DNA from 2 places in the Paenibacillus sp. SSG-1 genome. Region 1 is predicted to be linked to the other one. Evidence: riboswitches for the same ligand, from Rfam matches in the RefSeq annotation. Region 1 holds a riboswitch; the other holds the start of a gene.

The links. A riboswitch is a leader RNA that binds a small molecule or an ion and turns the genes downstream of it on or off. The one in region 1 is predicted to bind FMN.
Region 2: another riboswitch for FMN. It lies ahead of BCV73_RS22020 (DMT family transporter); the one in region 1 lies ahead of ribD (bifunctional diaminohydroxyphosphoribosylaminopyrimidine deaminase/5-amino-6-(5-phosphoribosylamino)uracil reductase RibD).

Annotation. Positions count from the first base shown of each region.
Region 1 is NZ_MBRK01000001.1:3,801,172-3,817,436, forward strand. It holds gene resB (cytochrome c biogenesis protein ResB) at 1-1,286, opposite strand, end outside; gene resA (thiol-disulfide oxidoreductase ResA) at 1,289-1,813, opposite strand; gene BCV73_RS17560 (pseudouridine synthase) at 1,942-2,682, opposite strand; gene BCV73_RS17565 (peptidoglycan recognition protein family protein) at 2,704-3,045, opposite strand; gene BCV73_RS17570 (spore maturation protein) at 3,126-3,659, opposite strand; gene BCV73_RS17575 (nucleoside recognition domain-containing protein) at 3,669-4,316, opposite strand; gene BCV73_RS17580 (D-alanyl-D-alanine carboxypeptidase family protein) at 4,352-5,542, opposite strand; gene ytfJ (GerW family sporulation protein) at 5,701-6,168, opposite strand; gene BCV73_RS17590 (DUF2953 domain-containing protein) at 6,290-6,973, opposite strand; gene scpB (SMC-Scp complex subunit ScpB) at 7,114-7,713, opposite strand; gene BCV73_RS17600 (segregation and condensation protein A) at 7,682-8,476, opposite strand; gene ribH (6,7-dimethyl-8-ribityllumazine synthase) at 8,601-9,068, opposite strand; gene BCV73_RS17610 (bifunctional 3,4-dihydroxy-2-butanone-4-phosphate synthase/GTP cyclohydrolase II) at 9,089-10,330, opposite strand; gene BCV73_RS17615 (riboflavin synthase) at 10,387-11,052, opposite strand; gene ribD (bifunctional diaminohydroxyphosphoribosylaminopyrimidine deaminase/5-amino-6-(5-phosphoribosylamino)uracil reductase RibD) at 11,154-12,263, opposite strand; FMN riboswitch at 12,678-12,849, opposite strand; gene BCV73_RS17625 (peptidylprolyl isomerase) at 13,034-13,465, opposite strand; gene lysA (diaminopimelate decarboxylase) at 13,690-15,021, opposite strand; gene BCV73_RS17635 (spore germination protein) at 15,138-16,265, opposite strand, start outside.
Region 2 is NZ_MBRK01000001.1:4,752,032-4,768,296, forward strand. It holds gene BCV73_RS22000 (ABC transporter ATP-binding protein) at 1-708, opposite strand, end outside; gene BCV73_RS22005 (ABC transporter permease) at 713-1,549, opposite strand; gene BCV73_RS22010 (ABC transporter permease) at 1,551-2,561, opposite strand; gene BCV73_RS22015 (ABC transporter substrate-binding protein) at 2,673-4,538, opposite strand; gene BCV73_RS22020 (DMT family transporter) at 4,989-5,945, opposite strand; FMN riboswitch at 6,073-6,235, opposite strand; gene BCV73_RS22025 (S-layer homology domain-containing protein) at 6,464-7,573, opposite strand; gene BCV73_RS22030 (DUF6359 domain-containing protein) at 7,790-11,437, opposite strand; gene BCV73_RS22035 (AAA family ATPase) at 11,715-12,263, opposite strand; gene BCV73_RS22040 (bifunctional 2',3'-cyclic-nucleotide 2'-phosphodiesterase/3'-nucleotidase) at 12,333-14,363, opposite strand; gene BCV73_RS22045 (phosphate/phosphite/phosphonate ABC transporter substrate-binding protein) at 14,672-15,649, shown strand; gene phnC (phosphonate ABC transporter ATP-binding protein) at 15,765-16,265, shown strand, end outside.

The sequences.
Region 1 (16,265 bases):
TCGGCTGGCAAATTCGGCCCTTTAATCAGGAAGAGAAAAGCCGGCGCGTTTGGATTCGGAGTTTTCGTGACGGGCTGACCGTTCTCGTCCAGCCCAAAATCGTTGTACTTCTCCTTCAACTCAAGCGAATATGGCCCTACCTTGTAGTTCCGCTCTGGATCCTTGATCTTCAGCTGGAACGTTCCGTAATCTTTGCCGGTCTTCTTGTCCACCAGGGAAGGCTTGACCGAACGGAGGACCGGTGTCAAATCGTAGTCAAACTGATAGGCCTTCAGGCCTTTGTAATCCATCGGGTCATTAACCTCAATATTGTGATGGTCAACGGCCTTCAGCGTAGGCTGTTTGGACGGATCATTGCAGTTGGCCGTACACTCGTACAGGGTCGCCTGCGTCTTGAACAGTTTTGGAAGCACCTTGTTTTTGCCCTGAAATTCCTTTGGCAAATCTTGTTCCGAGTAATATTCAACCGTAAACTTCTCGTTCTTCAAATAATACGACGTATTCGGAATGTGCTTGATTTCGCCTTCTGGAAAAGCGACATGCTGATCCATGTGCAGACCGGGCAAGCCGCGGGCCAGCACGGCCAGCAGGAAAATGATCAGCCCGATATGGATGACGTATGGTCCCCAGCGGCTGAAGCGGTACTTTTCTGCGAGTAAAGCGTTATCCAAGGTATGTACACGGTAGCCTCTTTTCTTGATATGGACGGATACCTGCTCCACCCATTCCTTGGACTCCAGCTCTATCGGTCCCTGATACACCACGCGCTGACGGGTCAGGAACTGCTTATGCTTCAAAATTCTTTGCTTGGTAAGCGCTTTGTACAGCGGCAGCACCCGGTCCAGGCTGCAGATGACCAGCGACGCGCCGATCATGACGAGCAGAAGGACAAACCACCAGGATTCGTACGTATGCGACAGGCCCAGCTTGTAATAAATCAATCCGGGCGTGCCGTAAGTTTCCTTGTAGTACGTTGAGGGATCGATGTTCAGAAATGTGTTTTCCTGGGGGAAAATCGTCCCGAGCATCGATCCGAGCAGGGTCAGGATAATCATGTATACGGCGATCTTTACAGACGAAAAGAAGTTCCAGATCCGGTCTATGAAATTCGGGTTGGCACGCTGAGAGCGTCGTGCCATCCCGTCATAGCGCATCTCCAGAACTTCGTTGGACTCGCGGTCTTGTTCTTCCAATGGCCTTCCGCAAGCCTCGCAGAGCACCGTCCCCACGGGGTTTTGGTGCCCGCACTCGCACTTGGTGTTCTTGAATGCAATAACTTCCTTCATCATCAGGAATTCACCAACTCTTCAATTTGCTGATCGAGAGTTTGCAAATCCAGCTGTCCCAGATGGATCTTATTGATCTTCCCGTTAGGCGAGACAAAAAACGTCGTGGGCAGCGGGGATATTCCGTAGGATTGAATGGCGTCCTTCTCGGGATCCAGCATTACCGGGAAGCTGACATGGACCTGCTTCACAAAATTTTCCACGGCCATTTTGTCCTCACCGGCGTTGATGCCAACGATGACGACATCCTTATCCTTCCACTTATCATACTGGGCCTGCAGGGCGGGCATTTCCTTCACGCATGGTTCGCACCAGGTTCCCCAGAAATTGACAACAAGCGCCTTGCCTTTATATTCATCGAGCGTATGAACCTTGCCGTCCAGCCCGAGCAAGTCAAAGTTCGGCGCCTTACTGCCTTCCGTCGGTTTGCCATTAGAGCCCGAAACCTGTGTCGTAATGGCGTAACCGCCCAAAATGACAATCAACAGCAGGATAATGATTTGAACCTTTTTTCTAGATTTACCCATGCCAAAAGCTCCCTTTCCATGACAAATCACATATTTTAAGCGCAGAGTTTGAACAACCTATGAACAATTATAGCGAAATAATGTCACAGGTGCTCCGGGAGTATTTGAAAATTATGTGTCCTTCCGTTCTATCTTTTGTTTAAATTTCCCGATTTAGCCATATTTAATAAACTTTGTACTTCATCCTTTGTCAGATGGCGGTACAAGCCCCGCTTCAAATTGTGCAGCAGCAGGTCGCCGAACGCCACACGTTTCAGCCGGATCACCGGGTGCTTGATCGCATCAAACATCCGTCTGACCTGCCGGTTGCGGCCTTCATGAATCGTGATGCTGATTACGGCTTCGTTCTTCTCCGTGTCGATATCTTTATATTCGACTTCGGCAGGGGCCGTCATACCGTCCTCCAGCTGAATGCCGGCTTTGAGCTTGTCCAGGTCGCTGCCATGCGGGATCCCCTCCACCGTCGCCAGATACGTTTTGGGCACATGATGACGCGGGTGAGTCAGCAGATTGGCAAATTCGCCGTCATTGGTCAGCAGCAGCAGACCTTCGGTATCATAGTCCAGACGGCCGACCGGATAAACCCGCTCTTTGATGCCTTTCAAATAATCGGTTACGATTTTTCGTCCTTCCGGGTCGGACGCGCTGGTAATAACCCCTTTCGGCTTGTTGAACACGATGTAAATCTTCTGCTCGTGTTTGATCGGTTTGCCATTCACCTTGATGATATCTTGATTCGGGTCCGCCTTGGTCCCCAGCGTGGTTACGGTTTCCCCGTTAACTTCCACTTTGCCAGCCAGAATCAATTCTTCGCACTTACGGCGCGAAGCGATACCGGCCTGCGCTAACACTTTCTGTAATCTCTCCATGTTCAATAGGTCACCTCAACCCTAATGATAACCATCAACCGGATAAATCACAAGTTCGTTCCATGGAAAATCCGCTCCTGGGCAGGTGTCGGAGTGAGGATACAAATAGAGGGGGGAAATGTTGTAGCGGCGTGCCAGCTCCATAATAAGCTTGCTGGCAACGAACAGCTGCTGTTTTTCGGCAGCGCGAAACAGGGTGTATTCGCGGTTGAAATCACCCTGGAGGCAAATATGGATATGGGACGGATCGGTGACGTAAGGGGAAGAAACGACCGAGGCATCCTCCCCGATCCAAAAATCATACCCTTTTCCGTTGATGGAAGGGCATACGGAATGATGAATGATAAAGCCTTCGAATGTCATGCGGATCACCTCATTTAAACTAGCCTGAGCTTGGTACAGTATATGAGGTGTCCATGAAACCGTTCCACACGGCTGGCCGGTTATCCGAAGAACAGCAGGCAGACGGCAATAGCTGCTGCAAATCCTACCGCATCCGATAAGAGACCGACCTTAAGCGCATATCGCCCGTTGCGGATTCCGACCGCACCCAAATAAACAGTGAGCACGTACAGCGTCGTATCCGTACTCCCTTGAATCGTTGAAGCCATCCGTCCGATCATGGAATCCGGGCCGTACACCGAGATCAGATCGGTGGCGAATGCGAGGGACCCTGTTCCTGTCAGCGGCCGCAGCAGACCCAGGGGCAATATTTCGCTCGGAACGCCCAAATGCTGAAGGAAGGGACCTGTCCAGCCCACAAAAAAATCAAGGGCCCCTGAGGCCCGGAAAATACTGATCCCTACCATCATCCCGACCAGGTTAGGAATGATTTGAATGGCCGTTTGAAATCCCTCTTTGGCTCCGTCGACGAAGGACTCGTACACCGGCACCTTCTTGGTAAAAGCATAAAGGGGAATAAACGCGATTAGTACGGGGATCGCCCAGGCCGATATCAAATTGATGAACGCCACCATACGCCCTGCTCACCCTTTCAGCTCGGATTGGGAGGAAGAAACGGGACCCGAGTGCACCGGCGGCTTCTTCGGCCTGCTGCGCATAAATTTGCGCCGGTACCAGCGGTCCATCACGATGGCGGCCAACGTGGCCACGGCGGTCGCCATTAGCGTTGTGCCGACGATATCCGTCGGATTGGCGGACTGATAGTTCATCCGGATCGCGATCAGCGTTGTCGGAATCAAGGTGATGCTGGCCGTATTGAGCGCCAGCAGCGTGCACATCGCCGGGCTGGCGGCCGTCTTATCGGGATTCAGCGTCTGCAGCTCCTGCATCGCCTTGATGCCCATTGGCGTGGCTGCGTTGCCTAGACCGAGCAGATTCGCGCTCATATTGGACAATATGTAACCCATGGCAGGATGGTTTTTCGGTACATCCGGAAATAAAAAGGTGACGATCGGGCTCAGCAGCCGGGCTATTTTTTTCAGCAGACCCGAATCTTCCGCAAGGCGCATCATACCGAGCCAGAAGACCAGCACGCTGATTAACCCGAAACATACTGTCACCCCGGTCTTAGCCCCGTCGAAGGCCGCAGAAGTGACCAGTTCAATCTTCCCCTGGGCTGCTGCAAAACCGAATCCAATCAGAATAAGCCCCAGCCAAATCGCATTGATCATTTCGTATCCCCTCTCCCCAGGTTGTTACGTTAACATCAGGCCCCAGGCTGAAGCAGACGCTTCAGCACTACGCTGAACCATTGTCCCCAATTGCTTTTGTGAACGGGTGCCATCGTCTGCTCGGCAGCTGTTCCGGACGCCGTTCGTTCCGGCAGCACGCTTCCTTTTCTGTAGACCGGGATTTCTCCGATCTTTTCCCCTTTCAGCGACACCTCGATTTTCCCTCTCAGCCCGAATCTCAAATCCGGTGCTCCTTCCTCCGCTTCAGGATAGAGCACCAGCTTCTTGTTGACCTGAGCTTCCTCGCCATCGGCAAAAGGGTACTGGAACGTTTGGCTGACGACCAAATCCTGACCCTGTACCGACTCCCCTTTTTCGGTCAGCTGTTTCAGCGGGTAATATTCAAACCCGTAATCCAGCATTCTGCCGTGGTCGTTCCAGTCGTCCCCGTCGTTCAGTGTCACGGCGACCAGCTGCTGGCCGTTGCGGGTTGCCGAGCTGACCAGGCACCGGAACGCCTTTTTGGTATAGCCGGTCTTGACCCCGTCCGCTCCTTCATAAAGGCGGAGCATTTTATTTTTGTTATCCCATTTGTAGTCCCAGGATTCATTCGGATTCGGAACCTTCTTCGTCGGCGTCTTCACGATTTCCTTAAAAACCGGATTATGCAGGGCATATGCCGTCAGCTTGGCCAAATCGTTGGCCGATGAATAATGGCCTTCCTCGTCCAGTCCGTGCGGATTCATAAAATGCGAATGGGAAAGGCCCAGCATACGGGCTTTCTCGTTCATCAAATAGACGAACCCCTCCACAGAACCGCCGACGTGCTCGGCAATCGCCGTGGCCGCGTCATTGCCTGAACGCAACATCAGTCCGTACAGCATATTTTCCAGGGTCATTTCTTCCCCCAGCTTGAGATAGATGGAAGACCCTTCTTTGCCAAAGGCGTTTTTGCTGACCTTCACTTCGCTGTCCAGCTTGCCATGCTCAATCGCTACGATCGCGGTCATGATTTTCGTCAGGCTGGCGATCCGGAGCTCATCGTCCCCGTGGCTGGAATACAGCAGCCTGCCTGATGTGACATCGATCAAGGCTGCGGCCTGAGCGTGGGTGCCGAGAGCGGGTAAATTTTTCGCGGCCGATGCCCGGCTTGTACCGGCAAAGCCGCTGGCGATGAGCGTGATGACCGCAATCCAGCTCCATATTCGTTTATGCTTGATCCACATGTTATCTTTCCTTTCGGTTCGGAAAATCTTGTACAAGTATATGCTTGGCCTAACTCGGGTATGCCAAACGTGCAAACCAGAAAAAATCGATGCCCTTTTTCAGAAACCGTTTCTTCACAAAAAATCCCTCCCGGCTGACGGAAGGGATTGGCACAGGCTTAAAACAATGAAGGATTGATCTCCGAAGTCGTCGTTTGGGCTGGATTGACAGCACCCGTTTGCGTATTCGTTTGGAACATCGACGTGATTTTATCCACCATAGACGGTGCGGAATCAATTAATTTCTCGAATAAATGCGTTTGATTATCGAGCGGAACGATATTCACGCCTGCTTTGCCGACAACGAGAAACGCGATCGGACGAATCGAAACTCCGCCGCCGCTGCCTCCGCCAAACGGCAAGGACTTGGATTCATGTCCGGGTGCCGCGCTCACGCTTTTACTGATATCATCCGCGTTAAAATCACTTCCCCCTGCGGCAAAGCCAAAGCCCACCTTACTGATCGGAAGGATGACGCTGCCGTCAGGAGTTTCTACAGGGTCGCCGACGATTGTGTTGACATCAACCATGCCTTTGATGTTTTCCATCGCAGTCTGCATTAAGCCTTGAATCGGATGCTCTGCCATGATGATTCCTCCTAGTGTGTTGATAATAAGCTCTGAGCCACAGATGTTAGCTTGCCCATATCCCATAGAAGTATGTAGCTCGGCCTGCGCGACCGGTACCGTTAAATTAAGTAAGCCTTTGTTATCGCAGAACCTGTTTGGCCAATCGGAACCAATGGATCGGACCTCCCGGTACTTTGAGAATTCGGGCCATCAGCATAATGCCGGCATACAAGGCATAACCGCAGGATATGCGGGCGACGCAGGACAGCTCGGTGGCAAACTGCGGCTCATCCTTAAACACCGGAACGACAAAGAGCCTTGGATTGTTTCGCATGCGTACTTTAAAGGAAAGCCAGCCCACAAGGGTCGTTTTGAGCCCCCACACGGTTCCCGTTGCAATCGCAGTCCATGCTGCATCGCCGGTTGATAAATTGGTAGACCAATCCAGCTTCATAATGTTCACATGCTGCATGGTACGGTAAAACCATTCCTTTAACGAAGCCGTCGACCGGAGCATAATCCTCACTTCATCTGCCCAATGGTCCAGCCGTCTTTTGTTAATATGCGCTTTTCCGACGGTTTGGCCGTTACGGAAACTGTTTTTGCTCTCAAGCCGGAGCATAAAGCCCTTTTTCATATTGGCAAACACCAGGGAAGGCATTTCATAATGCATCTTTACGATTCCATACAGCATCTTGACGTCCAATACGGCCTTGTCATCCTTATTGTGCTTGCTGTACCATAATGTAATGGTAATGCTTGACATTATGACCGCAACCAGAAGAATGATCAGGAGAACAATAATGGCGACTACAATCCACACGTATAAACCCCCAAGTCTGTCCATAAATCTTCCTGTGCATAGTATGGCATTCCCCAATGGAAAAGATTCGGCCACAAGCTTTTTTTGAACGCCAAAGACCCACCCGGGGAATCCGGATGGGTCTTGTTGTTTATGCAGTTTTACGGCACATCGTCAAACGTCAGCTGTTTTCCGTCCAGCTTCTCGAACAAGAGCTGGGTTTCTTCCTCCAGATTATCCGTATCTTCAAAAATAGCCGGCTCCGGGAGCGCCTGAATATTCGGCAGGCCAAAGTAATCGAGGAACGACTTGGTCGTACCGTACAAAATCGGACGTCCGATCGCCTCCGCCCGTCCCGTCTCCTCGATCAGGTCCTTGTTGACCAGCGTCTGGATCGCCCGCTCGGATTTGACGCCGCGGATCTCTTCGATTTCCACCCGGGTAATCGGCTGCCGGTAGGCCACGATGGCCAGCGTCTCGAGTGCCGCCTGCGACAGCGAGGATCGGGATGGGGAATAAGCGAGCCGCTCAAAATACGGGGCGTGATCGGGCAGCGTAGCCAGCTGATAGCTGCCGGCAATCTGGACGACCTGGATCCCCCTTTTCTCCCTGACAAAATCCTCCTTCATTTCCTCCAGGGCGTCGGTCACCAGCTCGGGACGGTGCTCGACGACCTCGGCAATCTGCTTGGCCGTCAGCCCTTCATCCCCCGCCAAAAAGAGCAGACCCTCAATAATCGATTTCAATGTCGGAAAGTCCATTCGAGAGACCTCCCCCTTTCCATTCCATCACAATGTCGTCGAACAGCTTTTCCTGATAACAAATAATTTGTTTCATCTTCATCAGTTCCAAAATGGCCAGAAACGTCACGACGATTTCATGCCGTACCATCTCATCATGCAGCAGCTTGGAAAACAATAGCTTGCCGCCGGGCCCGCTGGATTCCAGGGCATTCACCACCTCGCGGATGCGATCCTTCACCGAAATTTCGTCCCGCTGGATTTTGGCGTAGCTGGTCCGCTTCGACGCCTTGCGCAGCGCCTTCTGAAATGCCGCGACCAAATCGGAGGCGTGCAGGCCTTTGACCGGATTGTCCGACACGCGCGGAACCCACGGCGTCAAATCCTCGGGCTCCTTGGAGTAGATCAGGCTCCGTTCAAATTCCTTTTCCTGCAAATGCTTGGCAATCCCTTTATATTTGCGGTATTCGATCAGCTTCTGCACGAGCTCCGCCCGCGGATCGATTTCTTCTTCTTCATAAAAGTCAAACTCGTCCATTTCAAATACCGGAGGCTTCGGCAGCAGGAGCTTGCTCTTGATCGACAGCAGCGTGGCCGCCATAACCAGAAACTCGCTGGTGATATCCAATTCGAGCTCCTGCATGCTCTGCAAATATTCCATATATTGATCGGTAATCTCACTGACGGGGATATCCTGGATGTCGATTTCCGCTTTGTCAATCAGGTGCAGCAGCAAATCAAGCGGACCTTCAAACGTCTCCAGCTTATATAATACGGTGTTCACGGCTTATCCTCCCGTCACATAAAGTACGCCCGCCAAGCGGGGCTGTGTCCCAATGGGCCCGTAAGGCACTTTGCGGACATAAAAAATGCAGTACCCGGAAAAAGGGTACTACATTAAATAAGCACTATTTTAACTGTTTCGTCAAGTTGGCCATTTCAATTGCCGCCACCGCAGCATCGTATCCTTTGTTTCCGGCCTTCGTTCCGGCCCGTTCCACCGCCTGCTCGATGTTCTCTGTCGTCAAGACGCCGAAAATGGTAGGAACGCCGGTTTTCAGATTGATCGCCGCCACGCCTTTGGCCACCTCGTTGCACACGTAGTCGTAATGGGAGGTTGACCCCCGGATAACCGTGCCGAGCGTAATGACGGCGTCGTACTTGCCGCTTTCGGCCATCTTCTGGGCAATCAACGGGATTTCGAAAGCGCCCGGAACCCACGCCACGTCCACTTCTTCTTCCTTGGCGCCGTGCCGCTTCAATCCGTCGAGTGCGCCGCCCAGCAGCTTGCTGGTGATAAACTCATTGAATCTTCCAACCACGATGCCGTATTTTAATCCTTCGGATACCAAATTTCCTTCATAAATGTGTGCCATGCTTCATCAGCCTCCTGTAATTATTCGGTAGTCGTCGTCAATGAATCGGGCTGCTCAAACTTCAGCATGTGCCCCAGCTTCATTTGCTTCGTATGCAAGTAGTTCTCATTATCCTTATTGGCCTGCATTTGGATCGGCACGCGCTCGACGATTTCCAGCCCGTAGCCCTCCAGGCCCTTGATTTTGCGCGGATTGTTCGTCAGCAGCCGAATTTGTCGAATGCCGAGATCTTTCAATATTTGAGCTCCGATGCCGTAATCGCGAAGATCCGCGGGGAATCCGAGCTTCAGGTTGGCATCGACCGTATCAAGGCCCTCTTCCTGGAGCTTATAGGCTCTCAGCTTGTTAAGGAGCCCGATGCCGCGTCCCTCCTGGCGCATGTACAGCAGCACGCCGCGGCCTTCTTCGTTGATCTGCCGGAGTGCGGCTTCAAACTGCGGGCCGCAATCGCAGCGATGGGAATGGAACACGTCCCCTGTCAGGCATTCGGAATGGACGCGGGTGAGCACCGGCTCCCCGGATGCGATGTCCCCTTTGACGAGCGCCAAATGCTCTTTATTGTCCACCGCATTCGTATAGGCGACGACCTGGAACTCGCCGAAGTCCGTCGGCATCCGCACCGAAACCTCGCGGGTAACGAGCTTTTCCTTATTGTTGCGGTACTGGATCAAATCCTTGATGCTGATCAGCTTGAGGCCATGTTTCTTGGCGATCTGCACCAGATCCGGCAGCCGTGCCATCGTCCCGTCCTCTTTGATAATCTCGCAGATCACCCCGGCCGGGAACGATCCGCTGAGACGGGCGAGATCCACCGCCGCTTCAGTATGGCCGGCGCGCCGGAGCACGCCGCCGGTTTTGGCAATCAGCGGAAACATGTGGCCGGGGCGCCGGAAATCGGCTGCGGTCGCTTCCGGATCGGCGAGCGCTTTGGCGGTCAGGGACCGCTCATAAGCGGAGATGCCCGTCGTCGTCTCCTTGTGGTCGATGGAGACGGTAAAAGCCGTGCCGTGATGGTCCGTATTGTTCGATACCATCGGCTTCAGGCCGAGCTCAGCGGCTCTTTCCTCGGTAATCGGCATGCAGACCAGTCCGCGTCCTTCCGTGATCATGAAGTTGATGACTTCAGGCGTTGCCTGATCCGCCAAGGCGATAAAATCGCCTTCGTTCTCGCGGTCCTCGTCGTCCACGACGATAACGACCTTGCCTGCCGACAAGTCGGACACCGCATCTTCAATGCGGTCAAACACAAAATCCTCCTTCATGGGTTTCCCTCCTATTCCTGCATGGGCTTATTGGCCTGTCTGTCCTCTTGCCTGCCTCATGCAAATCCGTGTTGTGCTAGCAGCTCCATGCTGATTCCCGAAGGTTCAGGACGTCCGTTCCCTTCCCCTGTTCGGTAGTGAAGCAAATGGTCCACATATTTTCCGAGAATGTCGCATTCCAGATTCAGCGCACTTCCAGGCTTTTTGTCTGCCAGACTTGTCTCCGCAAGCGTATGCGGGATAATGGAAACGGTGAATGTCTTGGCGCTCGTCTTGACTACCGTCAAGCTGATGCCGTCCAGGGTAATAGATCCTTGCGGGATGATGTAGCGGAGCAGAGCGGTATCTTCCGGCTCCACTTCGATCAACACCGCATTCTGATCCCGGTCCATCGCCCGGATCGTCCCCGTCCCGTCGGCATGTCCCTGCACGATATGTCCGCCGAAGCGGGCACCCACCTGCATGGCGCGCTCCAAATTCACCCGGCTTCCGGCCCCCAGCGATTTCAAGTTGGAGTGGCGGTACGTTTGCGGCATGACGTCCACCGCGAACGAACGGGCTCCAATCTCGACAGCCGTGAGGCAGACGCCATTGACTGAGACGCTGTCCCCGATTTTGAGATCGCCCATAATCCGGGAGGCCTCAATATGCAGGATCATCGCTTCCCCTTTGCTGGAGACACCCCGCATGACGCCGACCTCTTCAACCAAACCGGTAAACATCGCAACCGCTCCTTTCTGTCCTGTAAAGAAGTATTTCATACGATTCATATCGTTAACCGTGTGCAGCCTTAAAAAGTTAAGTATCGTTTTTCCGGATCAGGTCATGCCGGCCAAACCGGCTTTCCGCTGATACAGACGTTATCCCCGAGCACTTCGGTCTCTACGTCTTCCAGCCGGACGGCGTCCGCCATCTTGTCGGCGCCACGCAGCGAGAAGTTGACGGGGGCCGCCGGACCTCCAACGATTTTCGGTGCGAAATAGAGCACGATCCGGTCGATCAGCCGGGTCTCCAGCAAGGCACCGTTCAGCCGGCCGCCGCCTTCCACCAGAATCGAACCGATCTCACGTTTGCCCAGCTCCTGCATCGCCAGGCGAAGATCGACCTGCGGGCCTGATCCGCAGCGGATCGTTTCTACGCCGATCTTCTTAAGGGCTTCCGCCTTATCCAGATCGGCGCGTTCCGTCGTCAAAATGACGGTCGGCGCAGCTCCATCCCGAACCACCTTCGACTCAAGCGGTATCCGCAGTAAGGAATCGACGATGATCCGCACAGGATTCAGACCGATGGCGCCCTGCAGCCGGGTGGTCAGCTGCGGATTGTCCGCGATCACCGTATTTACACCAACCATAATCCCTTGATGCCGGTGGCGGAGCGTATGAACCTGCTCCCGGGCCGCTTCGTTCGTGATCCATTTACTGTCTCCCGATTCGGCCGCGATGCGCCCGTCCAGCGTGCTTGCTGTCTTGACCGTCAAATAGGGAAGCCCGGTTGTAATATACTTGATAAACTTTTCGTTCAAGCGGCGGGACCTGTCACCGAGCAGCCCAACCTCCACCTCAATCCCGCTTCGGCGGAGCAGATCGATTCCTCTGCCCGCCACCTGGGGGTTGGGGTCTTCGCAGGCCACGACGACCCGCTTCACCTTCTCGCGTATGAGGCGTTCGCTGCATGGCGGCGTTTTTCCGTAATGGCTGCAGGGCTCCAGCGTTACATAGACCGTACTCCCTTCCGCACGGTCACCCGCCATATTCAGCGCATGTACTTCCGCATGAGCGGTTCCCCGCTGCAAATGCGTTCCAAGCCCAACCATAGCCCCGTCTTTAACGACAACGCAGCCGACAACCGGATTGATTCCGGTCTGACCCTGTGCCCGCTCCGCCATATCGAGCGCAAGCGCCATATAAAATTCATCGTTGATGATGCCGTCCATTCATCTCCCCCCTTGTTCGGAATCGGGACATCCCCTCAAAGCTAAGTCTCGGCTTCGAGCGCTTTGCGGATACTTCGCATGTTGGAATTTCCATGGTAAATCACTATACCATGCACAGCTTTGGCTCCGCGCTGTTCAAACCGGTACTCTCCAGGGATCCCTAGGTCTTTGTAAAAAAGCAAAAAGCCCCGGGATGGCTTAAACCATCCTCGGGGCTGTGAAAGACAAGTCAGATACACTCCAATAAGGCTGCAGAATCCCAAAAATCAGGATCAGCCAAATAAGTCATCGGTAACGTAAAGTCATCAGTAAACAGAAGCCGTCCCTCCAGGGACAACCTTCTACTATGTGAAAACAACCACGTACACGTGACATCTTATTGGACAGCTGCACTCCGAACTGAAGTGCACGCTTTCTCTCCTTCTCCCATCCAGACTATACTGTCGGTCCCGGATTTGCACCAGGTCCACCGTACGCTAATCGTCAAACGAAGCGTCCGGGTCACGGACTGAGACGGGCGCCAGAACTGATCGGCTGCCGCGTCATCACCGCCGGTAGGGAATTTCACCCTGCCCCGAAGGATAAAACCAATATCAATATGCAATTGTCAGATGGAATGGCTGCCTAGTGGAAGCCCCATCTATACTAGGAAATGTTAACACTGCCTCGGCAAAAAATCAATACGCCCCTTTTCCCGGCCCTGAACAAAAAGCCGCTTGTCCCTCTTTGAAACAGGGAAAGCGGCTGATAAATCGTGCGCGACTCGCAGATTAAGCTTCGTATACTTCGACCGTCTTCATCACGTCGCGGCCTTGGAACGCGTCGACGTATTCCATGCCCTTCGTCACTTTGCCGAATACGGTATGCTGTCCGTCGAGATGCGGCTGCGGCTGGTAGCAGATGTAGAACTGGCTTCCGCCGGTGTTGCGGCCGGCATGTGCCATCGCCAGCGATCCGCGCTCGTGTTTGTTCGGGTTGATTTCGCAGTTGATTGTGTAGCCAGGGCCGCCGGTACCGGTGCCGTTCGGGCATCCGCCCTGCGCAACGAATCCCGGAATGACGCGGTGGAACACCAGACCGTTGTAAAAACCGGAGTTTGCCAGTTTTTCAAAGTTCGCCACCGTGTTCGGAGCGTCTTTTTCAAACAGATCGAGCAGCACTTCGCCGCCGTTTTCAAGAGTGATTTTTGCTTGCTTGGCCATTATGTCAATGACTCCTTTCATGTCTTTCCTGAGTGTTAACAGACATCTTCTAGTTTACTATGAAATCCCGGGCGAAGCAAAATAATTCCGCATTTCTCCTCGTTCTATAAACGCGCAAAAGGACCCCTCTGCATTCCCCAATACAGAGATGATCCTTTATACTGCGCACCAATTCATTTACCAGAGGCGCTGGCGAACAGCGCCTGCCCCCTTAATGCATCTCCTTACTTAAGCACAGCCTGCTTTGCGATCCGCTCAGGAATGACATCGTGGCCGATGATATCCTGAAGGCTCTCGCGGCGAACGACCAGGTCGCTTTGACCTTGGTTCACGAACACGACCGCCGGTTTGCGGATCCGGTTGTAGTTGCTCGCCATCGAATAATTGTAGGCCCCTGTGCACGAAACGGCGAGCAGGTCACCGTTATTGACTTTCGGAAGCTCTGCATCCCAAATCAGCATATCGCCGCTCTCGCAGCATTTGCCGGCTATGGACACGGTTTCTTCCGGCTTGTCGTTGGCACGGTTGGCCAGCATGGCCTCATACTTCGACTCGTACAGCGCCGGGCGCGGGTTGTCCGTCATGCCGCCATCCACGGCCACGTACTTGCGCACACCCGGAATATCCTTGCTGGTGCCGACGGTGTACAAGGTTGTCCCCGCATCGCCCACGATGCTGCGGCCCGGTTCCACCCAAATTTCCGGCAGCTCGCTTCCCCACTCGGCAAAATGCGTTTTCACCGCGTCGGTAATCGCCTTCACGTACTGGCTGACTTCAAGCGGCGTGTCGCCTTCAACGTAACGGATGCCAAAGCCTCCGCCGAGGTTCACTACTTTGAACTGCACGCCCAGCTGTTCTTTGACACTCTTGGCAAATTCGGCTACACGCTGAACCGCCATCTGAAATCCGTCGACCTCGAAGATCTGCGACCCGATATGGGAATGTACGCCGAGAAGCTCCAGATGCTCCTGAGCGGCAGCTGCTTTGACTGCTTCAAACGCAGAGCCGTTACCGATGTCGAAACCGAATTTCGAGTCGGTTTGGCCGGTTGAAATATATTCATGCGTATGAGCTTCAACCCCTGGTGTGACGCGGAGCAAAATGTTGACCTTCACCTTTTTCTCAGCCGCCACCGATTCCAGCACATGCAGCTCAACAAAATTGTCTACGACGAAGCAGCCGATGCCGGCGTCGATCGCCATTTCCATCTCTTCCACCGTCTTGTTGTTGCCGTGGAAATGGATGCGCTTGGCCGGGAAGCCTGCCTGAAGCGCCGTGAACAATTCGCCGTCGGACACGACGTCTAGGGACATGTCCTCTTCCTCTGCGATCCGGCACATGGCCATGACGCAGAACGCCTTGCTGGCGTAAGCCACCTGGAATTTCAGTCCGGACGCGCGGAACGCATCGACGTATTCGCGGCACCGCGTGCGGACCAGCTCCTCGTCGACGATATAAAGCGGCGTACCATACTGCTTCTTCAGCTCGGTAACGTCACAGCCACCGATTTCCAGGTGACCGTCCGCATTGATTTTACTTGTACCATGTAGAAACATATTATGCATCCCTTCGCTTTCCTTGGAAATGTAAATATTCCATGTGAACTTTTACATCAGTATACCAGACAAGGGAAGAGAATGAATGGATTTTTTTGCACAACATTTGTGTTTTCCTACGACTGTTCGCGGTTGTCCGGGTTCTTCGCCATCCGCGTATTATCCCTCGTTTTGTTGAAAGACGGCCTTTTCTTGCTCTCAAGCACCGGGAAGCGCAGCAGCACTTCAGACAGAGCCTTTGCATTAAAAGGTATAAACGGCCATAGATAAGACGAGTTGTAAGACCGGTGCAGCGTTAGCAGCAGGATCAGCAGCGTCGTCCCGACAACGAATCCCTGCACTTTGAAAATGGCCACCGCGACCAGCAGCACAAGCCTCACCATCCGGTTGGCCAACCCCAGCTCATAGCTCGGCGTGGCGAACATGCCGATGGCCGCTACGGCCATGTATAAGACGACCTCATTGACGAACAAGCCTGTTTTCACCGCGATATCCCCGACGAGGATCGCTGCGATGAGGCCCATGGCCGAAGCCAGCGGGGTCGGCGTGTGCACAGCGGCCAATCGTAGGAGATCGACGCCGAACTCGACCAGCAGAAACTGGGCGATAAGCGGAATTTTGCCCGTATCGTGCGGCCCGATGAAATTTAATTCCGGAGGCTTCAGGTGCGGATCGATCACAAGCAGCATCCAGAGCGGAAGCAGAAACATGGAGGCGAAAATGCCCAGAAACCGGACCCATCTGAGGTAGGTTCCCATAAAGGCCGTCTGCCGGTTCTCTTCGGCATGCTGGCACAGGTCGAAAAACGTAGTCGGCATGACCATCACGCTCGGCGAGGTGTCCACGAACACCACTACCCTGCCTTCCATGATATGCGAAGCGACCACGTCCGGTCTCTCCGAATATCTGACCAGCGGATACGGATGCCATCCCTTATTGATAATCGCTTCCTCCAGCTGTTTGTCGCCTTGGGGAAGCCCGTCGATGTCGAGACTTTTGATTTTTTTCCGGATGGAGTCCACTTGAACCTTATCCACAATGTCGTCGATATAGGCAATACAGACGTCCGTCCGCGTCCGCCGCCCGACCTGCACCAGCTCGCTTTTGAATCCGGGGTCGCGGATCCGCCGCCGCACAAGGGCGATGTTGGTAAGCAGCGTTTCGGTGAACCCGTCGCGTGCACCCCGCACCACCCGTTCTATACTTGGTTCTTCGGGACTACGGACCGGATAATTCCGGGTATC
Region 2 (16,265 bases), 950 kb from region 1:
GATTTCTCCCGCGTACATGACCATAATGTCGTCGGTGACGTGGTACAAGAGCGGCAGCTCATGCGTGATGAATACCAGCGAGCGGATGAACTGCTTGTTGAGCAGGTCCTTCATCAGCTTGATGACCGCCTTCTGCGACGTTACGTCCAGCGCAGACGTCGGTTCGTCGGCGATCAGCACCTTCGGATTCAGAATGGTGGAAATCGCAATGACCGTCCGCTGTTTCATGCCCCCGGAGAGCTCATTCGGATACGAGCGCAGCACCTTCGGCGACAGGTTCAGCGTTTCAAAGCGCTCGACGGCCATGTCCCACACCTGCTTCTTGGTCAGCTCTGGCCGGTGCTCCTTCATGATATCCTCAATGAAGCGGATGATCCGCAGCGTCGGATTGAGGGCATTCATGGCCGCCTGGGGAATATACGCGATTTCCCGCCCGGAAATTTGCGTGCGCAGCTGCTCCTTGTTCAGCTTCATAATGTCGCGGCCGTGGATTTGGATCGAACCGCTGCCGTAATGGAGCGGCGGAAAATAAAATCCCATCAGGCTCAGCGCCAGCGTCGACTTGCCGCAGCCGGATTCGCCGGCGATGCCGAGCGTCTTCCCTTCTTCCAGCACGAAATCGACGCCGTCGACGGCAAACACTTTTTCCTTAAGCCGGGTTTTATAATAGGTTTTCAGTCCGCTAACTTCCAGAATGTTTGTAGTCATCGGCCTAGCTCCTTATTTTCGGATTAAAAATTTCGTCCATGCCCGTGTTCATCATATACAACGAGAACGTGATCAGCGCGATTGACAGCGCCGCAGGGATAAACGCCCACCATGCCCCCGCCACCGGCGCCTCGAAGACGAGCGCCCAGTTCATGATGATGCCGAGGGAGATCGTGTTGTACGGCCCGAGCCCCAGCATCGAGATGGAGGCCTCCGACAGTATGCCGGACGCGGTCTGCAGCACAAACGCCATGACGACATAAGACGCGATGTAGGGCAAAATTTCAAAAACGATGATCCGGGGCGTGCTGTGTCCGGAAATTTTGGCGATATGGACATGATCCCGGTTGCGGAGCGAGCTGGTCTGCGCGCGTACGGCCCGGGCCGTCCACGGCCAGCTGGTGATGCCGATAATGATCGCCGTCACGAGCGAGCTGCGCGAGTTGATGCTGACCGAGATAAGGATCAGGATAATAAACGACGGAATGACGATAAAAATGTTCGTGATCGACGTCAGCAAGTTATCCACGATACCGCCGATGTAGCCGGAAGCGAGGCCGATAATGAGTCCGATGGCCGTGGCGAACACGCCTGCGATGAGACCGACCCGGATCGAGGTCTGGATGCCGTACATCAGCTCCAGGAACAGATCCCGCCCGAAATTGTCCGAACCGAGCCACAGCTGCGAACTCGGCGGCTGAAACGCCAGGGCGATCATCTCCAGCGGATCCTTTTTGTTGATCATCGGGAAGATGAGCACCAGCGCCAGCATAACGATGAATATTCCCGCCCCCAGCATGAATTTGGGGGATTTGATGAGAATGTTGAAGGAGTTTTTCATATTACTGGTCCTCCATTTGCGAGGCTTTGATCCGCGGATCGATAAAACCGTAAATGATATCAATCGTAAAGTTAGCCAGCAGAACAGAGAGCGCGATCAGCAGCGTACAGCCGGAAATAAGCGGGTAATCGAGCTGACGGATGGCCGTAAACAGCCAGGTGCCGATGCCCGGATAGCTGAACACGATTTCACAGATGAGCGAACCGCCCACCATCGTGCCGATGGACAAAGCCAGTCCGGTAATTTGGGGAAGCATGGCGTTCCGGAACACATATCTCGAGATGCGCGAATCGCGGATCCCAAGCAGCTTGCTGTACAGCACATAGTCGGCATTCAGCTCGTAAATGGACATTTCCCGCATCCCGATCGCCTGGCCGCCGATGGTGACAAGCACGATCGAGAGGAATGGCAGCGTATGATGGCGGATGACCGAGCCGATAAATTCAAAGCTGAGCTGCGGAATCATTTGAAAATCATACCCTCCGGACAGCGGGAACCACCCCAGCGTCAGGGCGAATACGTACAGCATGATGATGGCCAGCGTAAAAAAGGGAATCGAGTTCACGAACAGGGCTACCGGAAAAATCACCTTGTCGAACACGCCTTTTTTATAGGCGGCCACGGCTCCGAGCACGTTGCCCAGAATCCAGCCTACCAGAATCGCCGGCAGCTGCAGGCCGATCGTCCACGGCACCGCTGAAGCCAGGATGTCCGTCACCTTTTTCGGATACAGGCCGAACGAGGTGCCGAGGTTGCCGGTAAACAGGTTTTGGACATAGATCAGAAACTGCTGCCAGAGCGGCTTGTCAACACCAAACTCCTGAATGAACGTCTCATAGACCCGTTTGATCGTATCGCTGTCCGTCATCCCTTTGGTCATCTGTGAGACGATCATGGCGACGGGATTCCCCTCGATCATGCGCGGAAGGAAAAAATTCAGGGAAACGGCAATGACGAGCGTCACCAGGTACCAGAACAGCTTTTTTACGAAATATTTGGCATAGGCATTCAAGAAGGTCCCTCCCTTGATCTTTGGATCGGCGGTGGATGCGTCTTGGAAAAGAGGGCCCGCATGGCGCTCCGGCAGTGCCGGGAGCCTCCCATGCAGGCCGCTTCCTTGGGCTTAGTTGTGGATCTGGTACAGCGCCCGGATGCCCGCCCCGTCCATGGCGATTTGCGGAGGAATGTTGCTTCCGTCTCCGTCGACGGGGAAGCCTTTCCATACCGATTCATTGACCGTATGGAACACCCACGGACGGTACATGAGCGGAATGGACGGAATGTCGGTCAGCCAGATTTTCGTCAAATCCGTGTACAGGGTTTTGAGCTCGGCCTGATCGGTGACGCTCGGAATTTTGTCGATAATTTGGTCGGCCTTGTCGTTTTTGTAACGGCCCCAGTTCCAGAACGCCATTTCGCCGAGCGGAGCCACTTCCTTGGAATACATGATGTCATGCGCTCTGCTCCACGGCTGGCTCGGATTGACGCCGCCCGCAGGCGTGTTCATGATGATGTCGAACTTGCCGGTTTGCAGGTCGTTCGTCCATACCGGCGCTTCCGGGAACTTCGTGCGGATTTCGATGCCGATCGCTTTCGCGCTCTGGGCCACGATCTCCAGCGCCGCATTCCAGTCGGACCAGCCGTACGGGCATTCCACTTCAAATGGCCCGAGGCGGGTGCCGTTCAGCACGCGGATGCCGTCCTTGCCTTTTTTGGCGCCGATGCTGTCGAGCAGCTCGTTGGCCGCCTTGACGTCGGTCGTCCACTGCAGCGATTTGATCGCAGCCTGATCGACGTATTTAGATTCCGCGTCCGTGTTCAGCGTCAGGGACGGCTGCATCGCTGCCGAGTAGCCGCTCATCGCGAGGTCGGAAATTTTCTTGTAATCGATGCTCATCGCGATCGCGCGGCGGACGTCCGGGTTATCCAGCCCTTTTTTCGAGAAATTAAAGAAGATCGACGGCATGGAGCCCGGGACGTAATAAGGGGCGTCTTTCAGATAGGTCTTGATCGGGGCGCCGTTCTTCCACATGTTCCATACCTGTGGGATGAACTGCTGGGAGACGTCCACCTGCCCGCTCTTGAAGGCCAAATCGCCGGCGGCGTTATCCTTGTAGATGACGTGCGTAATATATTTCGGAGCAGGCAGCTTGCCGAAGAGCGATTTGCCCCAGTAATTGTCGTCGCGCACAATCGTGATTTTCTGGTCGTTGTAGAAGTAGATTTTGTAAGGGCCGGTGGCTACCGGATTGGCGTTGACTTCCTTGCGGATCGTCGCCAGATCGTTGTTTGACTTCTTCTCGATTTCTTCCCAAATATGCTTGGGCATCATCGGGATCAGCTCGATGCTGTCAAGCACCGTCAGACGGTTCGGGTTGTCTTTGTTCAGCATGATCTTGACCGCATTCGGGCCGTCCGCTGTGACATCCGCAATGTACGCCCAATAGTTGCTCCAGTTGATGTCGTATTTTTTGCCGAGCTGGTAGGTGTACACAACGTCATCGGACGTAAACGGCTTGCCGTCGCTCCACTTAGCGTCCTTATTCAGCTCGATATGCAATGTCATGTCGTCGGTCCACTCGTATTTGGTGCCGAGCAGCGGCTCCAGCTTGCCGTCCAGCTGATTGATCATAAACAGCGTCTCGTAGACCAGCTCTCTCGAGTTACCATAGTTGATCGGGAAGGCCGGATTGCCGCTCAGCAGGTTGAAGTTGGATGGCGGCCCCCATTGAATTCCGTTAATGTAAAGGGTTTCATTTCTCGGCGTTTCTTTGGCGTCTCCGCTCGTTGCTGGCTGGTTCGCCGCGGGCTCGGTCGTCGCCGGCTCCGTGGCTTTTTCTCCCTGATCGGCCGGCTTGGTTTCCCCTTGCGCCGGCGGCGTCGTCGTTCCCGTTGCGGAAGGCGGCTGCACGGTCTGGCAGCCCGCGATCATCACGGTCGCCGCCACGAAAAGGGCCATGAGCGGCTTGGAAGCTAATTTCAGCTTCATGTAAACTCCCCCATTTCCTCCAATTCACATCTACATAAATTGAACTAAGACAGGGACAGCACTTCGCCTTTAGCTCATTTTATATACATGCAAGCGTGATGCAGATTTCACGTCTTCAGATCGGAAGGTTCGTGCCCCATGGATCCGAAGAAATCAAACCTCTTCATTCCGAGGAAACCGCATACCCCTTCACGAAAAAGTACGGAGCGGGCTGACGGACTCATGCGGCTAAAACGTGTTCTGCAAGCGCTTTCCGTAAAATGTATGAGGGATCGCTTGGAAATGATGACTGATTTATTTTTTAAATGTGCTGAAAAAAAGTTACTGAAATCCTTCGTACGGTTTGCCCTTCCTTCCAAATAAAAAAACGGCCCCTGCCATCAGCAGGAACCGCTTTTCAAACCTATATAAAATTGCGTCTTCAAATCCTGGACTGGCTGCTTGCAAGCTTTAAGCCGCGCTCTTGCGGGAAATCATGAACAGCGCCGCCCAGATCAGGATAAATCCGACCGCTTGTGTTGGCGTCACGACCTGATGAAATACGATCCAGTTGATCAGCACGCTCACCATCGGGAAGCTCAGTTCCGCCAGCGTCGCCACCGATGCTTTCGTCGTTGTCAGCCCTTTATAGTACACCATCAAGCTGAACAGTCCCGGCAGAAGCGCCTGCCCCAGCATGTTGATCGACACTGCAGCCAGCGTTCCCCCGTCGGTATGCACCTGCCAAGGATCTCCCTGATTGATGGTAATCCCGATCAGCAGCGGCAGCGCCAGAATGAAACGCAGCGAAGTCACCGTCTCATACTCCATTTTTCCGACCATCAGACGACCCATGACCGTGGAACCGCCCCACAGTGCCGCGGCACCCAGCGAGAACAAGCTGCCGACTTTGACGAAATCATTCACATGCCCGAACGGAAACGTGAAGCCAAAGGTCAACAAATACGTTCCGGCCAGCGCCACGATGAACAGCCAGGTGAAATGCTTCGGAAGCTTCTCACGCAGCAGCAGTTTGGCCATAAGAATGGCGAAGATCGGCTGCAGCTTCTGCAGCAGAACGACCGCGTTCAAGTTCCCGGAGGACAGCCCCTGCGTAAACAGGATGGTTGCAATAGCCGAGCCGCCCCACGACAGGAAAAGCAGCGCGCCGACATGGCGCAGTTTCAGGCCTTTCAACTCGCTCCGATGTTTCCACAGCATCGGTGCGACGAACAGCACCAGCAAAATATGCTCGATGAGCACGATCTGCGTTGCCGTCATATGTTCTTTGAGCAAAATGATCCGGAACAGCGGATCCGCTCCCCACAATGCTGCACCCAGCACGACCAGCCAAAAGCCGGATTTGCTGCGTTCGGCCTTCCCGCTTGCCGCGGGCCGGACCTTGATATTGCTGCTTACATTTTCCATACTCCAGTTCCCCTATCCCTGAATACGGAGTCAACATTGGAAAACCCCCGAGATCGACATCAATCGACACATCGGGGGTTGATCAAATAAGCTTGCGGAAATGTCAAAATTTCGCACATGCCTATTCTTTGATCTTCTCCCATCCGGACTTTACCGTCGGCCCTGGATTTCCACCAGGTCAGTCGCCGCCTTATTGCTAAAGCTGCGAGTCGCGGGCTTGACGCCGTCTTCATCATGAGAAGAGAACGCTCACCGCCGGTCAGGAATTTCACCTTACCCCGAAGATCCATATTCATTTATTTTTATTTTTTTCATGCAACTTACATTGTTTTCATCATTATAGCATAAATGTATCCAAAAGTGTTTCAGTTTTTTAATAGCTTTTTATTTCCATGGATTAAAAATTTGGATATGGGGCTGGAGATGGACATTTTTCGGTATATCAGCAGCCATTTAAAATGACAGACGGCAGGCATTGATGAGCCTGTAGCAAGCACTGAACGGACTCGCGGCAGCACTTATCGCTGTTCAAGCACCGACAGGATCACGGCCACCGCTTCAGCCCGCGTTGCGTGCGCGTTCGGGGCGAACAGGCTGCCCGCTCTTCCGTGCATGATTCCTTTCTCCACCACTGATGCGATATACGGCTTGGCCCAGGCCGGAATTTGACCGCGGTCGGCAAAATTCAAACTTCCCGCACCTCCCGGTGTTCCGGTACCGAGCGCCCTGACGGTCATCGCCGCCATTTCGGCCCGGGTAATGAGCCGGCTTGGGCCAAACGTGCCGTCGGCATAACCGTTCATGATGCCGTGCGACACCGCATCTTGGACAGAAGACAGCGCCCAAGCCGGAATCTTCTTCGCATCGGAAAAAGCCAGCGCCTGCGAGTTGGCCGTCTGACCCATCGAGACCGCACGCATCATCATGCTGGCGAACTCCGCCCGGGTCACTTCCTTGCCCGGCTGAAACGTGCCGTCGGGATATCCGCTGACCCATCCCTGCTGGACCGCATTCTGAATTGGCTGCTCCGCCCAGTGGCCGCGGATATCCCGGAAAGTGCCCGGCGTTCCTTCCGCTTTGCCCGGCTGGACCGTGATTTCCGGCTTGACGGTTATCTCGGATGAGCGGAGAGCGGAATCCACCAATTTGGCGCTCTCCACGGCCACCCGGGACGAAGCCGTCCTCAGCGCCGTAAACTCAATGACGGCGAGCTGGAGCTTGCCGCTGTCTCCGGCTGTTTTTCCTACTTTGGTGTGGGCTAGGCGGATTTCGTTGTTTTGGACAATTGGTTCGACCGAAAAGCCGGATGTCCCCGTGGATGCGGTGCGGTAAGCCAGCTTCGCCGGGTCAAAGCTGAGCGTCAGCTCATACGCATACAAGTCCTTCAGTCGCTCGCCGGTCACCGTGACCGTCACCTTGGAGCCATTGGAAGTTACCCCCAGTGACAAGGAAGGTGCTTCCGCAGCGGCGGTGGTTACCGCAATAGCCGGGGAGGCCGCGGCAACCGGGGAGCTGCCAGCCGTGCGTACTTCTGAAACCGCAGCGTTTGCGGGGGTTCCTGATCCGATGAGTCCGACACAAATGGCTACGGCCCATGCGGCATAGCGGGTAGATTGTTTTCGTGGCATACGTCCAGCCCTCTTTCCATGAATTGAAAATCGCAGGAGCAGCCTGCACCGCTCCTGCGATTGTATCCTTTTCCAAGCAGTTGATTTCTAATGCTGCTTACGACCATATCCATTGGATGATATCCATCCCGATACGGTCCCAATCCCCGCATGAATCATGCGAGACATGGTACTGCGTATGAGCCGGGCTTGAGGACCATCCGGTTCTCTATCCCCTTACTTCGCGTACCAGCTGCCGATGATCATCTGCGCTACCGCAGCCAGCGAACGGATCGAAATTTCGCCTTCGCTGAACAGGTCCGCCGGAGCAACGCGGCTCCAGTTGGGATCCGTCGACTGGATGCCGTAGTACTTGGCGAGGATGGACAAATCCTGCACCGTAATCTGCACCGCTCCAGGTACCAGCGTGATCAGCTTCTTCTGGAAGGTGGTTACGGCGCTGCCGAGTTCAGCCGCAGCCGAATCCACCTGGTTTTGTGTCGCGGCATTGTCTAAGTAGACCACATTCGCGGTTGTAATGGCCGCCTTCAGCTGGACCTTGGCCAATGCCGGATATTGGCCGACCTTATCCCCTGTGACGGCCCGGTCGTAGATGCTCTGCGCGGAGGCAATCGCCGAAGTGAGAGCCGACTTGTCGACCGGAACCGAAGGAACCGGGATGACGGCGTTCTTGAACGTGCTGACCGCCGCTTTCAGAGCGGTCAGCGCATCGTCGATCGCCTTCTGCGTGGCAGCGGCATCGTCCGCCACACGCTTGGCGTCGCTGATCGCCGACAGCAGCGCGGTCTTCGCCGATGCCGGGTACTGCCCCGGCTCCGTGCCCGTGACGGCCTGATCCGCCAGCTTCTGCGCTTCGTCGATGGCGGCAAGCAGCGCCGCCCGGTCAGCCGTGGCGATCTGGATCTGCAGCGCAGCGGAGTCCGTGTTCACCGGGCTCGAATTGCCGTCCGCCGAAATGGCAAAGGCGGACACCGACACGGCTGCGCTTCCGGAGACGCCGGATTTCAGCGTGCCGTGGAGCTTCAGCAGCTCCCCGTCCTCCGAGACGGCGTTTTCCTGGCCGGTGCTGGCCATGATGATGCGGATCTCGCCTGATTCCGGCTTCACCCCGGTGGCCAGCACGCCAAAGCCGGTGCGCGAGGAGCTTACCGCGCCGTCGGCCAGTGCCAGCGTGCCGTCCGAATTTGCCACGGTCGCAAATTCCAGCTTGGCCGGATCGTACTTGACGATCAGGTCCAGCGCCGTAAAGGCAAACGCCGGCTTGGTAATGCCTACGCCCAAGTCAACCTGCGCTCCCGCAGAAGCCGCTGCCGGACCGGTCAGCACGGCGGAGTTCGGCGCCTGCGTCCCTGCCGCTTCCACCGTGATGCTGACCTGGAGCGTATCGCTGCCGCCCTTTCCGTCCTGAACCCGGAAGGAAGCCGTGTAGCTGCCTTCCACAGCCGGCGTCCACGTGAATTTTCCGGAAGCCGCATCAAAGGCCGCTCCCTCCGGCAGGGACACCGCTTCATAACTTAAAACGTCTCCGTCCTCATCGTTGGCATACACCGAGAACGTCACTTGCTGCCCGGCTTTCACGGTCTGGGCAGGCACGTCGGCAAACGCCGGAGCGTGATTGTCTCCGGCAGCCGCAGCCGGACGGATGTCGCTTTCTTTCAGAAGCTTCAACTGGTAGGCTCCTTTAAAGATCGAAGAGATCCCGGTAATATCGACGGCCGTTCCTGCCGGATAGGCCTGCTTCAGCGCATCCGCGCTGATGCCCGTCCGGCTGTCGACGCGGACACGGTTCGTCGTGCCGCCGCTGACGAGATCGAATTCCAGGGAGCCCGTGACGGTGGCGTAGTTTTGCACCGCCGCGTTTTTGATCGTGATCAGCTGCCCCTGGTTGCTGTCATTGACCGCGGCCGCAGCCTGCGGAACCGGAGCCGGAATATCGGCCTGGGCGTCCAGCTTGGCCACCTGGACCTCGTTGGCCAGCTCGACCTCGGTGTTATAGGTCAGCTTTTGGGCGGTCAGCTTGACCTTGTCCAAGGCATGGTAGCCTGTCGCTTTGCTCGGGTACACATAGACACCGCCGGTGCCGTCCTGCATGTAAAATCCCGAGCCGCCAAAAACTCCCGGTTCCGACGTGACCACGCCCTGCACCGTAACGTAATCGTTGTCTGCCGCTTTACGCGCTTCCGCAATGGTTGTCAAATCGGGAATGGTAACGACGGGCGGCGTACCGCCGGCTCCATAGGAACCAGCTTTGTACGTCGTCGGATCATACCATTTGTACCCTGCGGCCGGCGTCGTCCACGGCTCGGTTCCCGGAATTTCGGCCGATGTGGCCGGTTCTTCCAGCTTACCGAGCAGCGGCGTCGGCTCATCAAGCGTAATGCCCTGATTTTCGAATGTTGCGTAATCTTCATGAACTGCCAGCCATTTTACCGTCTGGACGAGGAAGACGGCGTCCTGGGCTTCCCCCTTGAATCCGTCGTAAGTCGTTTTCTTGCCGCCGTTGTCCTCGCGGACGTATCCCGGCGTTGGGTCCTCGACCGGCGAGGAGTCGCCGATGAATGCAGCCTTTCCTTTTTCCAGCTTGGAAATGGCAGCGAACGGCCCTTCGGCGATGCCGCCGTTTTTATAGACGCCTCCGTTCGGGAAGTTTGCCTTGTCGCTGTTTTCTACGGCATTGCCCCAGCCCGGCACATTTTCCGGGAGGTAGACAACGCCCTTGACCCGGGTCGGATCCAGAATTGTCAGCGTGGAGCCGCTGTGCATCTCCACATCATTAACGCCTGCGGTAATACCGAAAGACTGATCATATTTCACCGCGCCGGTTTTGGTAACGTCCCCAACCGAATTGAAGCGGAAGCGTACGCCGAAGTTCTGGCCGAGCCAGTCCGTGCTGGTCACGTCCTGCATCGCGCCCGATGCCGCTTCGGCGGTGGACATGCCCTTGGTCGGATTACCAAATGCTCCGCGCCGATAGCCGTTCATCACTTCCGAGGAGTCCCAGCGGTTCAGGTTCCGGTCGGAATTGTAGTGGTCGGAGATGAAAAATATACTGCCGCCTTCCTTGACATACGTCAGCATGGCGGCCTGCTCGGACGCCTTAAACGGGATGTTGGCTTCGCCGATAATAAAGACGTCGTATTGCTTCAGCTTGCTCAGCGTAATCGCCGGCGTGTCAAAAGCGTGCGAGTCCATCGGCAGCGATCTTTGCAGCGCGTCCACTTGGAAGCCCGCATCCCTCAGCCCGTCGGCAAAGTCCGAAAATGCGCCGTCAATGACCCAGTCCGAAGCTCCGGCCGTCTGACCGTGCGTTTCGTCGAACAGCACCTTTTTCCCCGTGCCGTCCGGCAGCGTCGTCGGAACGCCGATATTTTCGCTGCCCGGATCCGCCGGGTTCGGCGTGCCTCCGCCGGGATTTTCTCCGGACTCCCCGTCCAGGGACATCGCTGTCGGGCTTTTGATTCCAGCCATGCCGCTGTACGCGGCCAATTGCCCGGTAACAGTCAGTTTTTTCCCCACGTTGGCGGGGTTCGTCTTCAGACCGTACTGGGAACGGTAGGAAGCCGAGATCTGGACATCAATCATTTTGCTCTGTGTCTTCTCCCCGGGTGTATCGGCAATCAATACGTTAAAATCGTCCTGAAAGCCCGAATAAATCGGTTTGGAATTGTACATCTCACCGACGATGTAGCCTTCAACGGTCGCAGTTTCTCCGCTGTTGTTTTTGGCAAGAGCTTCGGCCACCGTGAGCGGAACCGCAGCCGCAGCCTGTGCGGGCATGTATCCCAAGGCGGCGGACAGCAGCAGCATCCATGCCAGAAATAGACCTGTGAGCTTTTTCCTGCGGACGAAATACGGGTTGTCCATCTTGCGAACTCCTCCTTTACATTCCGGCAATTATGATTGCGGCTTCCTCAGGTTAACATCCCTTTATTATGGCTTGTTGCGGATTATGTAAAATATGGGACTGCTGTACAAATGCACCGAGGTGCTTACGGAAACCCTTCCTTACCTTGGATTTTATATGAGGGAGCGGAAGAGCGGGCAGTGCCGCAGTCCTCATTTATGGCGCAAAAAAAAGAGAGACCTTTAGGCTTATGCCTAGGACTCTCCCCTCAACAGTGATGTCATACCCTGCCGTTATTTAACGAATCTTGGCTTCTGCTATGCCGGACATGATCTGGTCCACCGTCTCCCCCGGCGTCAAGCTGGAGGAATCCAGCCACAAACCGAGCCGGGGCGTTTCATCATGCAGCACGCGGTTTAAGGCGTCCACCGTCCAGGCCCCGTAGCCCTTTTTGGACCGCTGCGCTTCCCTCTGTTCGACCGCCTCGGGAGTGGGACACAGCACCACCAAATATACCGGGCGGCTATGCAGGAAGGACAAAAAATCTTCCAGCACCCGGCCGACGATGACGTCCTGCACCACGACCGTAAACCCTGCCCCGGCGTACGTATCGGCCGCCTGCGCGGCAAGCCGGTAGCGAAGCAGCAGCTGGCCCAGCTCCTCCTCGGAAGCGTCCGGCTCGACCTCCTTCCGGTCGTTCACGATCATTCTCCGGAACAGGTCGCCGCGAAGATGAACGGACTTGCCCGTCCGCTCGGCGAGCAGCTGCGCAACCGTCGATTTGCCGCTGGCCATAATGCCGGTAATTACGATAACGGCAGGCTGCTGAATGGAATGAGCTGCCATGTACGATTCCCTCCTTGAATGCCGGTTATCCTATCATTATATATTTGGCATTCCGGATCGTCAGGGGATTTATCCCTTTAAACCAATCTTTCCCGAATTCCGGGTCTCCGCTTCCCGCTCCGGCGACTTCCGCCCCAGATCCAGGCTGAAAATGCCGAAGCCTTGATCGTTATGCCGCCCGGTATATCGGATGTGCGGATAATTTCCGGCATATTTCACCGCGTCAGGCGATGTCGTAAATGTGACGTTCACCGGGCCTTCCACCGGTGTGAAGCGCCAGTTCGGCTCCGCCTCAGCCGGAATTTCGCCGCATGCCGTAATGTAGTCAATCAATACCTGCCGGCATTCATCCTCGGAATCGATGACCAGCTCCATCTCCCGGATCCCGGGGAAATTGCCGCCGCCAAAGACCCGGTAGTTGCTCGAAATCACGATGAACTCCTGATCCAGGTCCAGTGGAGCCCCTTCGTAACAGAGCTGAACGATCCTGCTGGCATCCAGGTCGTTCAGGCTCCCATCCAGCTTATATTTGGCCGGCTGCGTTACGTCGACCTCGTACGTGATGCCGCTGATCACGTCGAAATTAAACACGGAAAACTGCGGATTAAGCAGCGGCTGTTCCTCCAAGGACAGCGGATCGATGCGATTGTACGCTCCCGCGGTCATTTCCAGCCACTCCTTGACGGCCCGGCCGGAAATCCGCACCCCTTTGATCGTGTTGTCATACAAATACAGCTCCGTCGCGCTCTTGATCGCAATCGGTCCGGCCGGAATATCCGTATATTCCTTGGGACCGTTGCGCCCCGCTTTAAACGGCGAACCCACGGACAATACCGGCAGCTGCTGCAGCTCCGGCATGGAAGCTGCAATCATCCGCCGGGCGTACCACGTCTGGGCATGGTTGACGAGCTGAACGGAGGCGTCATCCTGCACCAGGGAAAAATAGCTGTGCAGCGGGGCGTGAATGGTGCCGATCGGCTCATTGGCATAGGCGACGGTCGCCTCATGGTCCTGCCGGAGCAGCTCGGCGATCCCTGGGTCCCGAAGCGGCGTGTCGCGTGCCGCATCCTCCTCTTTTTCCAAACGGCGGACCGAGGACGTCCCCTGCACGACCTGCCATCTCCCCTGCCGAAATTGAAGCAACAGGTCGATCACGCCCAAATGCCCCCCGCCGAACCCGGCCTGTACGGCCGGAATGCCGTGAATCGTACCCTTTTCCAAATGGATGTCCGGCAGGAGTTCACCGCTCTCATCCTTAAAGGAAGCATCCAGCAGATGCCTATCCGCAGGAAACACATGATGCGTATGGGAAAAGGTCAGCGCATCAATGCCAGGCACCAGGCTGAGCGGATACACCGCGTTCTCGGCATTGCCGTCCGTCAGCGCCACCTTGCCGTCGAAGCCCGTATGAGCCAGCGCCACGACCAGATCCGCGCCTTCCTCCTTCATCTTCGGAACCCATTCCAGCGCGGACAGCAGGATGTCCTTCACCTTCACCCGGCCTTCAAGGTTAGCTTGGTCCCAGTCCATGATTTGCGGCGGCACGAAGCCGATGAGCCCGATACGGATAGGATGTTCCTGCCCGGCATCATCCAGACATCTTTTATCCAAGATGACATACGGCTTATACCTGTTCCGGCCGCATTCCTCAGGCTCAAGGCCAAGGCCTTCGTCGAAATATACGTTGGCGTTGACATAGGGAAATTCGGCTCCGGCGATAACGTCATCCAGCATGTCGAGTCCATAGTTGAATTCATGGTTGCCCAAAGTTGCCGCGTCATACCCCATCGCATTCATGATCCGGATCGCGGGGTGGACATATGGCCCTTTCCCATGCTTCATCGCAGCATATTTTTTAGCGGCATACGTTCCGAGCGGCGTTCCCTGGATCAGGTCTCCGTTATCCACGAGCAGCGTGTTCGGCACCTCATCCCTCGCGCTCGCAATCAAGGCGGCTGTCCGCACCAGCCCGATGGAGGGATCCTGTTGATCCCGGTAATAATCGTAATCCATCAGGCAGGCATGCACGTCCGTCGTCGACAGAATCCGCAGGTTGACCGTTGTATTGTTATCGGGGATCATCCCGTTCACTATATGCATCGATGTCTCCTCTCCTCCCGGCCGGCTTGAAACAAGCCGGCACTTCCTGTTTTCCAGTATAACGGAAAAACATTAATTCCACGTAAACGCCCTTCCGGACCTGTTTCTACTTATTGGGAAGTAGCCCTTTCGCCTTAGAAAAACGCCGGATCCTCCGTTCCGAAGTACTAAATTTTTACATTCGTTTACAAAAGACCTCTTCTCCGTTAACCCTTGTCCCCCGGAACGTGTGATAAGCTCTTTCCTGTCAGACGGGGTTAAACCCGCTTCTGGCCAAATAGATGAATCAAGTGGAGAGGGGATCATCCATGTTTAAAAAAGTACTATCCATCAGCATGACCTTGGCCCTGGCTGCCGGTTTAGCGGCATGCGGGTCTAAAACCAGCGGCAGCGACTCGGGCAGCACGGCCGCCTCATCGGCCTCGGGTACGGCGGAAGCGGCTGCTACGGCTTATGTGCCCAAAGAACTGAACGTGCAGTTCGTTCCATCCCAAAACGCCGACACCCTGGAAGCCAAAACGAAGCCGCTGGAAAAGCTCCTCGGCGACCGTCTCGGCATTCCGGTTCATGTCACGGTTTCCCCGGACTATAACACGATCGTGGAAGCGATGGCTTCCAAGCAGGTAGACGTCGGCTTCCTGCCGCCGAACGCATACGTACTGGCCCACGACAAAAAGAAAGCCGCCGACCTGCTGCTTCAGGCGCAGCGCTACGGCATTAAAGACGATACCGGTGAAGACACCACGGAAAAGGTCGATTTCTACAAAGCGATGATCGTTGTGAAAAAGGATTCGCCGATCCAAAGCCTTCAGGACTTGAAGGGCAAAAAAATCGGATGGCAGGACGTCACTTCTTCCGCCGGCTATGTATTCCCTGCGGCTGAGCTGAAGAAGGAAGGCATCGATCCGGACAAAGACGTTCAAGGCGTGACGATCAAAGGGCATGATGCCGCCATTATGGCGCTCCTGAACGGTCAGGTTGATGCCGTCGCCGTATTCCAGGATGCGCGCAACACGGTGAAAAAGGACGTTCCGGACGTCTTTGAAAAAACCCGCGTCCTTCACTATACGGCCAAAATCCCGAACGATACGGTCAGCGTCCGCAACGATATGGACCAAAGCTGGAGAGACAAAAGCAGCCAGGCGTTCATCGACATTACGAACGATGCGGAAGGCGCACAAATCATCAAAGACATTTACACGCATGTCGGCTATGCCAAAGGCGATGACAAAAACTTCGATCCGGTTCGCGAATACGCCGAAGCCGTCGGGCAGGAAATCAAGTAATTTCAAGCATTTCATTTCAATGTAGATACAATGAACCGGGCAGCACCGTCCAATGGCTTCATGGCGGTGTTGTTTTCCCGTTTTATCTGAAAATACGACAGAAAGTTGGAATCTCATGATTGAATTCGATCACGTCTCCAAAGTGTACCCCAACGGAACGGTCGGGCTTCGCGACATTAATCTGACCATCAAGGAAGGGGAGCTTGTCGTCATCGTCGGCCTTTCCGGCGCGGGCAAGTCCACCTTTTTGCGCAGCATTAACCGGCTGAACGAAATTTCCTCCGGGGAAATTCGCGTCGGCGGACAATCCGTCACCCGTGCGGCCGGCCGCCAACTTCGGCTGATCCGCCGCGACATCGGCATGGTGTTCCAAAACTTCAATCTGATCAAGCGCCAGAACGTGCTCAGCAACGTGCTGTCCGGCCGGATCGGCTACCATTCGACGCTGCGGACGATGCTCGGCTGGTTCCCGAAGCCGGACGTCGCCATCGCGCTCGAGGCCCTGAACCGCGTCAACATCCGTGAAAAAGCGTACATCCGCGCCGACCAGCTGTCCGGCGGCCAGCAGCAGCGCGTCTCGATCGCCCGCGCGCTCGCGCAGGAGGCCCGGGTCATT